Regions from separate parts of the Streptomyces sp. NPDC050263 genome, predicted to be linked through region 2. Evidence: riboswitches for the same ligand, from Rfam matches in the RefSeq annotation. Region 2 holds a riboswitch; the other holds the start of a gene.
The links. A riboswitch is a leader RNA that binds a small molecule or an ion and turns the genes downstream of it on or off. The one in region 2 is predicted to bind glycine.

Region 1 (7,137 bases), on a different contig from region 2:
TTGCCCGGGCTGTACGAGGCGAACTTGTACGGGCCCGAGGAGAACGGCTTCAGGCCGTACTTGGACTTGGTGTCCATGTCCTGGCGGACCGGGGAGGCCGAGATCAGGCCCAGCATCTCCTCGAAGTCCGAGTTGGCCTGCGGGAGCTTGAAGACGATGGTCTTGTCGTTCGGCGTCTCGATGGCCTTCAGACCGAGCTTGTCGGCGGAGGTGTCCTTGTAGGGGCCCTTGTACGTGCCCGTGGGGTCGAGGACGTCCTTCAGGTACGTCGGACCGCCGGACAGCACGTCCTGCGCCCACACGCGCTCGATGCCGTACTTCACGTCCTTGGACGTGATCGGCTTGCCGTCCTCCCACGTGATGCCGTCACGCAGGGTGTACGTGTAGGTCTTGCCGTCGTCGGTGACCTTCGCGAGACCGGTGGCGAGGTCCGGGGTGAGCTCGGCGCCCGCCGCGCCCGGCTCGGTCTTGTTCGTGACGAGCTGACGGCTGTAGTAGCGGGCGAAGTTCCACATCATGCCGTAGTAGCCGCGCGTGGTGTCCCACGAGTCGGCGTCCTGTGCGGCACCGAACTTCAGCGTGCCGCCCTTCGTGGCGGCGGAAGCCTGGGCGACCTTGTTGTTCGCGGCGTCGAAGCCGGCGGCGCCGGTGGTCGAGCCCTTGTCGTCGTCGCTTCCGCCACCGCCGCACGCCGCCGTGGTCAGCAGCGCGGCGACCGCGGCGGCAGCGGCAAATGCCTGCTTCCGCCGCCCTGAGGTGCGTTGGGTAGTCACGATCTCGGATCCTCCGGATTAGATGAGAGACCCCGTGTGAAGGCCACGGGACGGTTGGGGTGCCGTGTTCGGCGGTTTCGCTGTTCAGCGGTACTGCGGTTTCGCTGTTCTGCGGTTCAAGCGGTTCAGCGGTTCGCGGTTCAGAGCAGTTCGCGGTTCGGCAGTTCGCTGTTCAGCGGGAGGCCTTCGGGTCCAGCGCGTCCCGGACGCCGTCGCCGAAGAGATTGAAGGCCAGCACGGTGATGAAGATCGCCACACCCGGGACCACCATGTACATGGGGTCCGACTCGTAGTAGTCGATCGCGCTCGAGAGCATCTGTCCCCACGAGGCGGTGGGCGGCTTGACGCCGACGCCCAGGAAGCTGAGCGCCGCCTCGGTGAGGATGTTGGTGGGGATCATCATCGTCGTGTACACGACGATCGGGGCGACCAGGTTGGGCAGCAGTTCCTTGAACAGGATGTACAGCCGACCGGCGCCCAGCGATCGGGCGGCCTCGACGTACTCGCGCTCACGCAGCGAGAGCGTCTGGCCGCGCACCACGCGTCCGATGTAGGGCCAGCCGAAGAATCCGATGACCAGGATCATCACGAAGACACGCACGCTCGAGCCGGTGAGGCCCAGCATGTCGCTCGGCATGACGGAGACCAGCGCGATGATGAACAGCAGCTGCGGGAAGGCGAGCAGGCCGTCCATGATCCGGCTGATCAGGGAGTCCACCCAGCCGCCGAAGAATCCGGCGAGAATGCCCAGCACCGTTCCGAGGACCACGGCGACCACGGCCGACAGGAAGCCGACCAGCAGGGAGATCCGGGCGCCGTAGAGGATGCGCGCGAAGATGTCCCGGCCGTTGATCGGCTCGACGCCGAGCAGGTGCTCGCCGCTGAGGCCGCCCAGGGAGCCCGTGGGGGTGCCGAAGAGCGGGTCGATGAGGTTCTCGTGGTACTCGTTCGGGTCCTGCCCGAGGATCCCCGTGATGACCGGCGCGAACAGCGCGATCACGACGAGGAAGAGCACCACGATGCCGCCCGTGAGGGCGAGTTTGTCCCGCTTGAGGCGTTCCCAGGCGATCCGGCCCAGGGAACGGCCCTGAACGGCCTTGGCGCCGCTGGTGGCGACCGCCGCTTCCTCGGCCGCGCTCGGAGCCGCTTCCGCGGTCGGCTCGTGCAATGGTGCCGTCATCTGGCAGGGACCCCTCTCAACCGGCGGTAGCCGGCCCGCACTTGCCGCTGTAGCGGCGTGATCAGTCCGTAATACGCAGGGGATAAGTCCCCTGGAGCGGGAGTCTTCAACGCTTTGGCGATCTGTTGCCAGACTTGGCAGTGAAAGGATGCGTAAACGTGATGCGGGTAGATGGGTTCCGTTATCCGGACGGCGGGTAACGCCCCTCGGACGCTGACTTATTTGGGCAGATCGGACAAGAACGGGATCAATCGCCGCTATCTACGCGCGAAGACGTCCGAGTCCTCCCTCGCGGCGGACCCACAACAGGATCACAACAAACACACAACAGAACGGCGGCAGGACTCTCGGCGGACTCTCGGCAGGAACGGTGGCGGAAAATCAGTAGCGTCCTGAAGGCGGATAGCCGTATCCGCCCGCGGGCGCCGGGGCCGACGCGGGAGCGGGAGCGTGGGCCTCACGGTCGTAGAACGGCCGGGCGTTGGCGCGCATCCACATCACGACGGGGTCGTACTCGTCGGTCATGGCGACCGTCGACACCGGCAGTCCGTCCGGCACCGCGCCGATGGACTGCTGCATCATGGCCCGGACGGCGTCCACGGCCGACGGCGAGGAGTCGTACACGTCCAGCCCGACGGCCAGATAGGGCGCGCCCAGCGCCGGCTGCACCCACGCCCGGCGCAGCGCGCGGACCGCCGGGGTCCGGTGGGCGTTCTGCGCGAGCAGGGCGTAGAACTGCGGGATCTCGATGGCGGGCTCGGACAGCCGCAGCGGGCCGGCGGGCTGGCGCTCCAGCCCGGTGGCGATACGGCGCAGATCCAGCCACGGGATGCCGACGCCGCCGCCGGGGCCGTGCGGGTTCAGCCAGAGACCGTAGTGGTCGGGATAGAGCGTGCGGGCCACGTCGATTCCGTCGACCACCTCGTACGACCGGTTCCAGCCACTGGCGCTGAGCTCCTGGGCGGAGGTCACGCAGGGGGCGTAACCGTGGCCGTCCACCTCCATGTTCCCGTACTGGGCGTCCGGGGAGCCGGCCTGGCCGTGCCACAACAGCATCCAGACCTGGCCGGAGGACGGGGTCGCGAGCGCGCGCAGGAGGGCCTCGTAGGCGTCGTAGCGCCCGGGCGTGACCTGGCGCAGCATGTGCTCGACCGAGCCGGTCGCGGCAGTGCCAGCGCTCACTTTTTATCGCCCCTTCGAGAAAATGCCCCGCGTTGGGGTCCAGCTTAAGCGCCCAAGAGCTCAGGGCCTGTGGTGCGTTGGCGGGTGCGGGTCGCGGGTGGTCGATCGCGCCCCTGTGCGGGCCTGTCTAGCGTTGGTAGAAGGGGCGGACCCGTTCCCTCATCCAGTCGGCCACCGGGTCCTGGGCCACGTCCAGCAGGACGAGGTTGACCGGCCAGGGGGCCGCGGTCTCGGTGAGCGCCCTGCTCAGCGCCTCCAGGGGCAGGGCGCGCAGGTCGACCTCCCACTGGGACTCCTCGGGGGACCCGGCGAGTTCGACGCCGACGAACATCACCGGTTCCGCCGTCTCGACGGCGGCCAGGCAGCGGCGGGCCGTGCGGATCGCGCCCGTGGCCTCGAACTCCGCGGAGGCCGCGGCCAGGAAGTCGATCGGGTCGTCCTGCCAGTCGGGCTCGTAGAGGCGGACCCGGCCGCCGCTGGTGGGACCGTCCAGCGGGGTGCGGCCCGCCCGGCACAGCTCGGCCACGGCCGGCGGCGGCAGCGGGATGCCGACCAGGCCCTCGGGGTTGACCATGATGCCCACCTGCGGGGGCAGTCCCCGGGCGAACTCCACGGCCGGCGCGATCGTGAACGACATGTGCGAGCCGACGACCTGGCGGAACTGCTCCTCGGAGCTGAAGACCGGCACGTACACCTGGCCGTCCAGCTCCAGTGTGGGCAGGTCGAGGGGGCCGCTGCCGGGGCCGCCGCCACCGGGGAGCGGCACCCAGACGAAGCTGCGCCCGAGCACCTCCACGACCCGGGAGCCGGCTCCGGGCACGCCGAGGGAGGCGGAGAGCACCTCCTCCAGCTCGTTGCCGGGCCATCCGCCGTGCGGATGGGGGTGTGCCTGCGCCGGAAAGTCCGTCGGGAAGTCCGCCGGGGGGAAATCCATCTGCCTACCGCCTGCTGAGAACCGCTCACTGTGCTGTGGCTGAAAGGCTAGAGCCTGTGCGGCGCATCACGCCACAGACGGCCGCCGGACGCCTCAGCCCGTGAAGGCGATGCGCCTGAGTACGTTCGCGGCGGGGCGGTCCAGGAGGACCGCCGAGGCGCAGCCTTCGGGGAGGCTGCCCTTCTCCACCGAACGCAGGAGTCGGGCGGCGGCGCGGCGGTGGCGCAGGAACGCGTACCGCGAGACGCCCCGGCCGCGCTCGCGCTGGCCCTCCAGGGCCTGGTCCGCGCCGACGTCCAGCAGAATCAGATGGAGGGTGCCCCCACGGCGGCGGGCCTCGCGGGCCAGCCAGTCGCGGACCCAGGCCTGCGTACCGCAGTCGTGCACGACGACGCCCTGGCCGCCGCGCAGGGCTCGACGCAGGCCGGCGTAGTGGGCGAGGCGGACGAGCGGGCGGTAGAGGGCGTAGGGCAGGAAGCGGGGCGCGCGGGCGTCCCACCGGTCGCGGGTGTCCTGGGAGTCGATGCGGGCGCCTTTGACCGCCCGCTTCATGAGCGTGGACTTGCCGCTGCCGGGCAGCCCGGTGACCACGACCAGGTCACGGGGGCCGAAGAGCAGACCGTGCGGGCTGCGGCCGGCCCGCTCGCGCAGGTCGCGGACGACGGGCGCGGGCTGCGAGCCGCACGCCTCCCGGGCCCGGGTGCCGGGCTGCGCGGGCAGCGCGAGCCCCGAAGCGGTCGCGAATGCCGTGGTCCTCGCCGTTGTCGTCGTCCTGTTCACCGTGATCGTCCTCCCCTGGGGTCAGGTAGTCCTCATCCCCATCGAGCGTAAAGAGAAGGTAATGCGTGGTGTCTCGCGTTTTCGTGCGCGTACCGACACAAGCCGGTTACAGATGCGGCCTGCCGCGACCGGGGCGGGCCGTGCGATGATGGCCGCGCCAACTGCATACCGGCCGTTTGAATCCGCGCGGGAGAGTCCCCAGCAGCAGGTCCGCCTGTCGTTGCGCTGGGGCGCCGAAGGAGCAAGTCCCTCCCTTGAATCTCTCAGGCCCCGTTACCGCGCGGGCGAGGCACATCTGAAAAGCGGGCCGCCGTTTCCGGTGGCCCCACCCAAGGTGCAAGTCAGGACCACCGTTTCGCGGGGTCGTGACGAACCTCTCAGGTTCCGATGACAGATGGGGAGGAACGACCTCGCCGTCATGCCTTGGGAGACAACCGTCCGATGAGCAGCTCCGCACCCCGTCACACCGCGCTCGACGCCCTGCATCGCTCGCTCGGCGCGACGATGACCGACTTCGCAGGCTGGGACATGCCCCTGCGCTACGGCTCCGAACGCGACGAGCACCAGGCCGTCCGCACCCGGGCCGGCCTCTTCGACCTCTCGCACATGGGCGAGATCACGGTGACCGGGCCGGAGGCGGTCGAGTTCCTGAACTACGCCCTCGTCGGCAACCTTGCGGCCGTGGGGGTGGGCCGGGCCCGCTACACCATGATCTGCGTCCAGAACGGCGGCATCCTCGACGACCTCATCGTGTACCGGCTGGCCGATGCCGAGTACATGATCGTCTCCAACGCTTCCAACGCCCAGAACGTGCTCAACGAACTGAGCAACCTCGCGGAGGAGTTCGAGGTCGAGGTCCGCGACGACCGTGACGCCTACGCGCTGATCGCCGTGCAGGGGCCCGAGTCCCCCGGCATCCTCAAGGCGGTCACCGACGCGGACCTCGACGGTCTGAAGTACTACGCGGGCCTGCCCGGCACGGTCGCCGGGGTCCCGGCCCTCATCGCCCGCACCGGGTACACCGGTGAGGACGGCTTCGAGCTGTTCGTGAAGCCGGACCACGCGGTCGAGCTCTGGCAGGCTCTGACCAAGGCGGGCGAGGGCGTCGGCCTGGTCCCCTGCGGTCTGTCGTGCCGCGACACGCTGCGCCTGGAGGCGGGCATGCCGCTGTACGGGCACGAGCTGAGCACCTCCCGCACCCCCTTCGACGCCGGTCTCGGCCGGGTGGTGAAGTTCGAGAAGGAGGGTGACTTCGTGGGGCGCGCCGCGCTCGAGGAGGCCGCCTCCCGTGCCGAGCAGAACCCTCCGCGGGTCCTCGTCGGCCTGATCGCCGAGGGCCGCCGCGTCCCGCGCGCCGGGTACGCCGTGGTCGCCGACGGCCGGGTGATCGGCGAGGTCACCTCCGGCGCCCCCTCCCCCACGCTGGGCAAGCCGATCGCGATGGCCTACGTCGACGCCGCCCACGCGGCGCCGGGCACCGCCGGGGTCGGCGTGGACATCCGGGGCAGCCACGAGCCGTACGAGGTCGTGGCGCTGCCGTTCTACAAGCGCCGGAAATAGACACTGGGCGCGGTGCCCGGTCCCTGTGCGTGACGCTGCGCACATTCCCGCTGGTCACGCACGCCTTCAGCAGTCCCCCATTCATCAGCACTCCCTCGCGTACAGGAGAATTCAGGCCATGAGCAACCCCCAGCAGCTGCGCTACAGCAAGGAGCACGAGTGGCTGTCGGGCGCCGAGGACGGCGTCTCGACGGTCGGCATCACGGAGCACGCGGCCAACGCGCTCGGCGACGTGGTGTTCGTCCAGCTCCCGGAGGTCGGTGACACGGTGACCGCGGGCGAGACCTGCGGCGAGCTGGAGTCGACCAAGTCGGTCAGCGAGCTGTACGCGCCGGTGACCGGTGAGATCACCGAGATCAACCAGGACGTCGTCGACGACCCGGCGCTGGTGAACTCCGCCCCCTTCGAGGGCGGATGGCTGTTCAAGGTACGCGTCACGGGCGAGCCGGACGACCTGCTGACCGCCGACGAGTACATCTCCTACACCGCCGGCTGAGGACCACCCCGATGACTGTTCTGAACACGCCCCTGCACGAGCTCGACCCGGAGATCGCCGCCGCGGTCGACGCCGAGCTGAACCGCCAGCAGTCCACCCTCGAGATGATCGCCTCGGAGAACTTCGCTCCGCTCGCGGTGATGGAGGCGCAGGGCTCGGTCCTGACCAACAAGTACGCCGAGGGCTACCCGGGCCGCCGCTACTACGGCGGCTGCGAGCACGTCGACGTGGC
Region 2 (7,137 bases):
GAGAGGCGGCGCCGGTAGCTGAGGGGGAGCTGTATGAAACTGCACGGAGGTCGGTTCGCGGACCCGGCCGAGCTGTCGCCGGAGCGTGAGGCCGAGATGCGGCGGGTGGTGGATCGGGTCACCCGGTGGTCCGCGAACCGAAGCGACGTGGTCGGGCTGCTCCTCGTCGGGTCCTGCGCGCGTGGGGCCGCGCGTCCCGACTCGGACGTCGATCTCGTGCTGCTGTCGACGGCGGCGGACCGGTACGCCGGCGACGAGGCGTGGACGGGTGAGATGTCCCTGGGAGAGGTGCTCCGGGTCCAGGCGTGGGGGCCCGTCACCGAATGGCGGTACGCGACCGCCTCAGGACTGGAGGTCGAGGTGGGCGTCGGCTCTCCGCGCTGGGCGCGGACCGATCCCGTCGACGCCGGTACCCGAAGAGTCGTCACGGATGGCGCCCGGCCGCTGTACGACCCTGCCGGGATACTCGGGGCGCTGATGCGGGCCTGTGCCTGAGGGGCTCAGCTCTCGTCCGTGCCCGCGAGGCGGCCGAAGTCGTGATCGGGGAGCGGGGGAGCGGCGCCCACGTCGAGGCCGTAGTGGTGGTAGAGCTGGAGTTCCTGCTCCGGGGAGAGATGGCGGCCCACGCCGAAGTCGGGGGCGTCCTTGATCAGGGCCCGGTCGAAGGGGATGTGCAGGGTGCCCTCGACCAGCTCGCTGGGCTCCAGGGGGACGAAGGCGTCGCGGGAGAACAGGCCGGTTCGTATGGCCGCCCACTCCGGCACACCGGTCGCGTCGTCGAGGTAGACCTCGTCGACGGTGCCGATCTTGGTGCCGTTGCGGTCGAACGCCTTGCGGCCGATCAGATGGCGCGGATCGATGTCGGTCTGCACGGGCCCTCCATTTGGTCGCAACTCATCCGTAAGCACTACCAAAGAGCACATCGGGACGGGCGGCCACTCGAAGGGGGCGTCGTTGACCTCGCTGGTAGTCTGACAACGGCTGCTGACCCCGTGCGGGAGAGTCCTCCGGACATCATCGGAGGCGCCGAAGGAGCAACTCCTCCCCGGAATCTCTCAGGCTCACGTACCGCATGGACGAGGTCACTCTGGAAAGCAGGGCGGGTGCCGACGGCGTCGACGGCTTCCGCTCTCACCGACGGTGAAAGCCGGGCGCCCTCGGGCGGCCGGTGAAGCTCTCAGGTCAGATGACAGAGGGGGAGGTCGTCCGGGTACCCGCGCCGTGGTGACCCTCGAAGGTCGTGTCAGACCAGGAGGCCTCCGTAATGACCGCCCATCGCATTCCGCTCTCCGAGCTCGAACAGGGAATCCCCTTCGAGCAGCGTCACATCGGGCCCGACCATGAGGCGCGGGCCAAGATGCTCGCGCAGGTCGGGTACGGCTCGCTCGACGAGCTCACCGCCGCCGCGGTGCCGGCCGTGATCCAGAACGCCGACGCGCTGGACCTGCCGGGCGCGCGCACCGAGGCCGAGGTGCTGGCCGAGCTGCGTTCGCTGGCCGACCGCAACCAGGTCCTCGACTCGATGATCGGGCTCGGCTACTACGGAACGTTCACGCCGCCCGTCATCCTGCGCAATGTCATGGAGAACCCGGCCTGGTACACGGCGTACACCCCGTACCAGCCGGAGATTTCCCAGGGCCGGCTCGAGGCGCTGCTGAACTTCCAGACCATGGTCGCCGACCTGACCGGTCTGCCGACCTCGGGTGCGTCGCTGCTCGACGAGGGCACGGCCGCCGCCGAGGCGATGGCGCTGTCCCGGCGCATGGGGAAGAACAAGAAGGGCCTCTTCCTCATCGACGCGGACGTGCTGCCGCAGACCATCGCGGTGATCGAGACCCGTGCCGAGCCGACGGGCGTGGAGGTCGTCGTCGCCGACCTGAGCGAGGGTATTCCGGCGGCGATCGCAGAGCGCGAGATCAACGGCGTGCTCGTGCAGTACCCCGGCGCCTCCGGTGCCGTACGCGATCTCGGGGCGATCGTCGAGCAGGCGCACGGGCTGGGCGCGCTGGTCACCGTCGCCGCGGATCTGCTCGCGCTGACGCTGCTGAAGTCGCCCGGCGAGCTGGGGGTGGACATCGCGGTGGGCACCACGCAGCGGTTCGGCGTGCCGATGGGGTTCGGCGGGCCGCACGCCGGCTACATGGCGGTCCAAGAGAAGTTCGCGCGCAGCCTGCCCGGGCGGCTCGTGGGCGTGTCCGTGGACGCGGACGGGAACAAGGCCTACCGGCTGGCGCTGCAGACGCGTGAGCAGCACATCCGGCGGGAGAAGGCCACGAGCAACATCTGCACGGCGCAGGTGCTGCTGGCCGTGATGGCGGGGATGTACGCGGTCTACCACGGGCCCGACGGGCTGCGGGCGATCGCTCGGCGCACGCACCGGTACGCGTCGGTCCTGGCCGCCGGACTCGAGGCCGGCGGGGTCGAGGTCGTGCACGGGGCGTACTTCGACACGCTGACCGTGCGGGTGCCCGCGAAGGCCGCCGAGGTCGTCGCCGCCGCTCGGGAGCGCGGGGTGAACCTGTACCTCGTCGACGCCGACCAGGTGTCGATCTCGTGTGACGAGACCACCGCGCGGGCCCAGGTGACCGCGGTGTGGGCGGCCTTCGGGGTGGACGGCGACATCGAGGCGCTCGACGCGTCCACCGAGGAGGCGCTGCCCGCCGGGCTGCTGCGGTCCGAGGAGATCCTGGCGCACCCGGTCTTCCATCAGCACCGCTCCGAGACCGCGATGCTGCGCTACCTGCGCAGGCTCGCCGACCGGGACTACGCGCTCGACCGGGGCATGATCCCGCTGGGCTCCTGCACCATGAAGCTCAACGCGACCACCGAGATGGAGCCGGTCACCTGGCCCGAGTTCGGGCAGCTGCACCCCTTCGCGCCGGCCGAGCAGGCGGAGGGTTACCTCACGCTCATCCGTGAGCTGGAGGAGCGGCTCGCCGAGGTCACCGGGTACGACAGGGTGTCCCTGCAGCCGAACGCCGGGTCGCAGGGAGAGCTGGCCGGGCTGCTCGCCGTCCGCGGCTACCACCGGGGCAACGGGGACGAGCAGCGGACCGTGTGTCTGATCCCGTCCTCCGCGCACGGCACCAACGCGGCCAGTGCGGTGATGGCGGGGATGAAGGTCGTCGTCGTGAAGACCGCCGAGGACGGCGAGATCGACGTCGACGATCTGCGGGCGAAGATCGAGCGGCATCGGGACGAGCTGTCGGTGCTGATGATCACCTACCCGTCCACGCACGGGGTGTTCGAGGAGCATGTCGGTGAGATCTGCGCGCAGGTGCACGAGGCCGGCGGGCAGGTGTACGTCGACGGTGCCAACCTCAACGCGCTCGTCGGGCTCGCCAAGCCCGGGCACTTCGGCGGGGACGTCTCGCACCTGAACCTGCACAAGACGTTCTGCATCCCGCACGGCGGCGGCGGCCCCGGTGTCGGACCGGTGGCCGTCCGGTCGCACCTGGCGCCGTATCTGCCGAACCACCCGCTGCAGCCCGCCGCCGGGCCGGCGACCGGGGTGGGGCCGATCTCGGCGGCTCCCTGGGGTTCTGCGGGGATCCTGCCGATCTCCTGGGCCTATGTGCGGCTCATGGGCGGTGAGGGGCTCAAGCGGGCCACGCAGGTGGCCGTGCTGAGCGCCAACTACATCGCCAAGCGGCTCGAGCCGCACTACCCGGTGCTCTACAACGGGCCGGGCGGGCTGGTCGCGCACGAGTGCATCATCGACCTGCGGCCGCTGACGAAGGCGACCGGCGTGAGCGTCGACGACGTCGCCAAGCGGCTCATCGACTACGGGTTCCACGCGCCGACGATGTCGTTCCCGGTGGCCGGGACGCTGATGATCGAGCCGACCGAGTCCGAGGACCTCGTCGAGGTGGACCGGTTCTGCGAGGCGATGATCGCCATCCGCGCGGAGATCGAGAAGGTCGGGGAGGGTGCGTGGCCGGCCGAGGACAACCCGCTCCACCACGCCCCGCACACCGCGGCCGCGCTCGGCGGCGAGTGGGAGCACGCGTACACGCGTGAGGACGCCGTCTTCCCGGCCGGGGTGTCCGCGGTCGACAAGTACTGGCCGCCGGTGCGCCGTGTCGACCAGGCCTTCGGCGACCGGAACCTGGTCTGCTCGTGCCCGCCGCTGGACGCGTACGAGGACTGATACCCAGAGTGAGCGAGGGGGGCCCCGTCCGGGTCGTGGGCGGGGCCCCGCGCGTGCTACACCGTGGCCAGGGACACCTCGGTCGACTTGATCAGCGCGACGACGTCGGAGCCCACGAAGAGGCCGAGGTCGGTGGCCGCCTCCTTGGTGATCGCGGCGGTGAGTTCGCCGCCCGCCACACTGATCCTGACCGAGGCCATGACCCCGCCGACGGTGAGGCCGGTGATCGCGCCGGGGAGCCGGTTGCGGATCGAGAGGCCGTCGACGGCGCCGGTGGCCAGGGAGACCTCCGTCGACTTCACCAGTGCGCGGACGGCTGTCCCTGCGGTGAGGGCGAGCTCGTCGACGGCCTCCAGGGTGATGGCGGCCGTGAGGTTCTGGCCGCCGTCCAGATGGATCTTGACGGTGGCCATGACCTCGCCGGGGTGGACGGCGGTCACGGTGCCGGGGAGTTGGTTGCGGATGCTCAGGGTCATGAGCGTCAACGGTAGGGCTCTGAGCGCCTTATGTCGGGTATGTTCGATTCCGCGCCGTTCTGTCGGAGTCCCTGCTGCCATCCCGGCCGGTGTCCGGCTTGTGGGGTTCCTCGCCGCTCAGACTCGGTCGATGTGTACGTTTGTCGACTTCACTCGGGCCGTGGCCTCCATGCCGACCTCAAGGCCCAGTTCCTCGACGGCTTCCCGGGTCAGCAGGGAGACCAGACGGTGAGGGCCGGCCTGGATCTCGACCTGTGCGGCCACGTCGCCGAGTTTGATCGCGGTGACGATGCCGGGGAAGGCGTTGCGGACCGAGGTGTACGGGGTGTCGTCCTCCGCGCTGTCCGAGCGGGCGAGTTCCACGGAGAAGGCGGCGAGGTCCGTGCCGTCGATGAGGCGTCGTCCGGCGTCGTCGCGATGGGTCGCCACGCGGCTGGCGTCCGCCCAGCGGCGCGCGGTGTCGGGGCTGACGCCGAGCAGCCGTGCCGCCTGGCCGATTGTGTAGCTCTGCATGCGGGTCACGATAGGGCTGGAGGGGCGGCTGTGGTGCCGCGGCACCTGGTGATCCAGTTCGGTCCGGGGGCGCCGGGCGGTGGTCACGGCATCCCCGATGCCCAGCAGGGCGCGGGGGAGGGCGAGGGTTCTCGGGTTCCGGTCGATCAGGAAGGTCGCGGCGCGGGAACCCGTGGGCGTCAGCCGGTGTGGACGCGGGGGCGGCGGGTGCGGTCCGGTTCGGCTTCGCGCAGGACCTCTCGGGTGACCGGGGCGACCTCGCCCTGGCCGAAGAGGAAGAAGCGCAGGAAGTTGGCGAAGGGGTTGCCCTCGGTCCACTCGAAGTAGATGTGCGGGGTGCAGCCGGTGGCGTCGCGGACGTGGAGGAGCAGGGCCGCCAGGGCGTTGGGAATGGAGGAGGACTCCAGGGTCAGGACGCGGTAGCGGTTGTGGAGCACTTCGCCGCGGACGGTCAGGCCCGACTCGAACTCGGAGGGGTCGAGGACGGTGACCTCGACGAAGACGAAGTCCTCCTGCTCCGGCATGTCGTTGTCGGCCCGGATCTGCTCGATCTTCTCGCGGTACTCGGCCTTGTCGCGCCGGTCGGGCTCGTTGGCGATGAACCGTATCTTGCGGCTGGCCATGTCCCGGACGAATCGTTCCGCCATGTCGTCCAGCGTGACGCTCGTGACGCGGAGCTCGAAGGCGCGGGCCAGCCGGGAGAGGAGGGAGACGAGGATGATGCCCGCGATGAAGCAGGCGCCGATCTTCACGCCGTCGGGGCGTTCGATGACGTTCGCGACGGTGACGTAGAGGAACACCGCGGAGATGACGGCGAAGCCGATCGTCCAGCCCCGCTGGCCGGCCTTGCGGGCGGCGATGGTGACGGCGATCGCGGCGGAGCTGATGAGCACCAGCACGCCGGTGGCGTACGCGCCGCCCTGGGCGTCGACGTCGGCGTCGAAGATCCAGGTGACCAGGAAGGCGACCAGGGTGAAGACGATGACCATGGGGCGGACGGCGCGGGCCCAGTGCGGGGCCATGCCGTAGCGGGGGAGGTAGCGGGGCATCAGGTTGAGCAGTCCGGCCATCGCGGAGGCGCCGGCGAACCACAGAATGGCGATCGTGGAGACGTCGTAGACCGTGCCGAAGGCGTTGCCCAGGTATTCGTGGGCGAGGTAGGCGAGGGCGCGGCCGTTGGCCTGGCCGCCGGGCTCGAACTCCTTCTCCGGGATCAGCACCGTGGTGATGAAGCTGGTGGCGATCAGGAAGACGCTCATGATCAGGGCGGCGGTCGTCAGCAGCTTCTTGGTGTCCCGGATGCGGCCCTTGGGGTGCTCCTCGGTGTCACCCGGGTCGCCCTGGACGTGCGGCATGACCGCGACGCCGGTCTCGAAGCCCGACAGGCCCAGCGCCAGCTTGGGGAAGACCAGCAGGGAGACGCCGATCATCGCGAACACGTTGCCGTGCTCGGCGGTCAGGGCGCTGGACCAGTCGGTGACCACATGGCCCTCGGTGATGACGTGCCACAGGCCGACGGCCACCACGACCACGTTCAGGGCCAGGTAGGCGACCACCAGGGCGACCGCGACGCCGATGGCCTCCAGGAAGCCCTTGAGGAACACCGCGCCGAGCAGGGCGACGAGCACGAGGGTGATGATCATCTGCTTGTCGTGCAGGGCGTCGGTCAGGTGCGGGTTCTCCACCAGGTGGGTCGAGGCGTCCGCCGCGGACAGGGTGATGGTGATCAGGAAGTCGGTGGCGGCGAACCCGAGCAGGGTCAGGACGAACAGCTTGCCCTTCCAGAAGGACAGCAGCCGCTCCAGCATCGCGATCGAGCCCTCGCCGTGCGGGCTCTCCTCGGCCACCCGCCGGTAGACGGGCAGGGCGCCGGCCAGGGTGACGATCACCAGCACGACGGTCGCGACGGGGGAGAGCAGGCCGGCCGCGAGGGCGGCGATGCCCGGCTGGTAGCCGAGGGTGGAGAAGTAGTCGACGCCGGTCAGGCACATCACCCGG

Region 1: another riboswitch for glycine. It lies ahead of gcvT (glycine cleavage system aminomethyltransferase GcvT); the one in region 2 lies ahead of gcvP (aminomethyl-transferring glycine dehydrogenase).

What each region holds. Positions count from the first base shown of each region.
Region 1 is NZ_JBFAKW010000019.1:152-7,288, reverse strand. Features, by position in the region: gene AB0J04_RS11715 (ABC transporter substrate-binding protein) at 1-773, opposite strand, end outside; gene AB0J04_RS11710 (ABC transporter permease) at 946-1,953, opposite strand; gene AB0J04_RS11705 (enhanced serine sensitivity protein SseB C-terminal domain-containing protein) at 2,335-3,096, opposite strand; gene AB0J04_RS11700 (enhanced serine sensitivity protein SseB) at 3,263-4,069, opposite strand; gene AB0J04_RS11695 (AAA family ATPase) at 4,163-4,849, opposite strand; glycine riboswitch at 5,027-5,138, shown strand; gene gcvT (glycine cleavage system aminomethyltransferase GcvT) at 5,291-6,409, shown strand; gene gcvH (glycine cleavage system protein GcvH) at 6,528-6,905, shown strand; partial or broken gene AB0J04_RS11680 (serine hydroxymethyltransferase) at 6,917-7,137, shown strand, end outside.
Region 2 is NZ_JBFAKW010000149.1:4,941-12,077, reverse strand. Features, by position in the region: gene AB0J04_RS39740 (nucleotidyltransferase domain-containing protein) at 34-495, shown strand; gene AB0J04_RS39735 (PRC-barrel domain-containing protein) at 501-872, opposite strand; glycine riboswitch at 986-1,081, shown strand; gene gcvP (aminomethyl-transferring glycine dehydrogenase) at 1,265-4,150, shown strand; gene AB0J04_RS39725 (TOBE domain-containing protein) at 4,207-4,626, opposite strand; gene AB0J04_RS39720 (helix-turn-helix transcriptional regulator) at 4,744-5,139, opposite strand; gene AB0J04_RS39715 (amino acid transporter) at 5,319-7,137, opposite strand, start outside.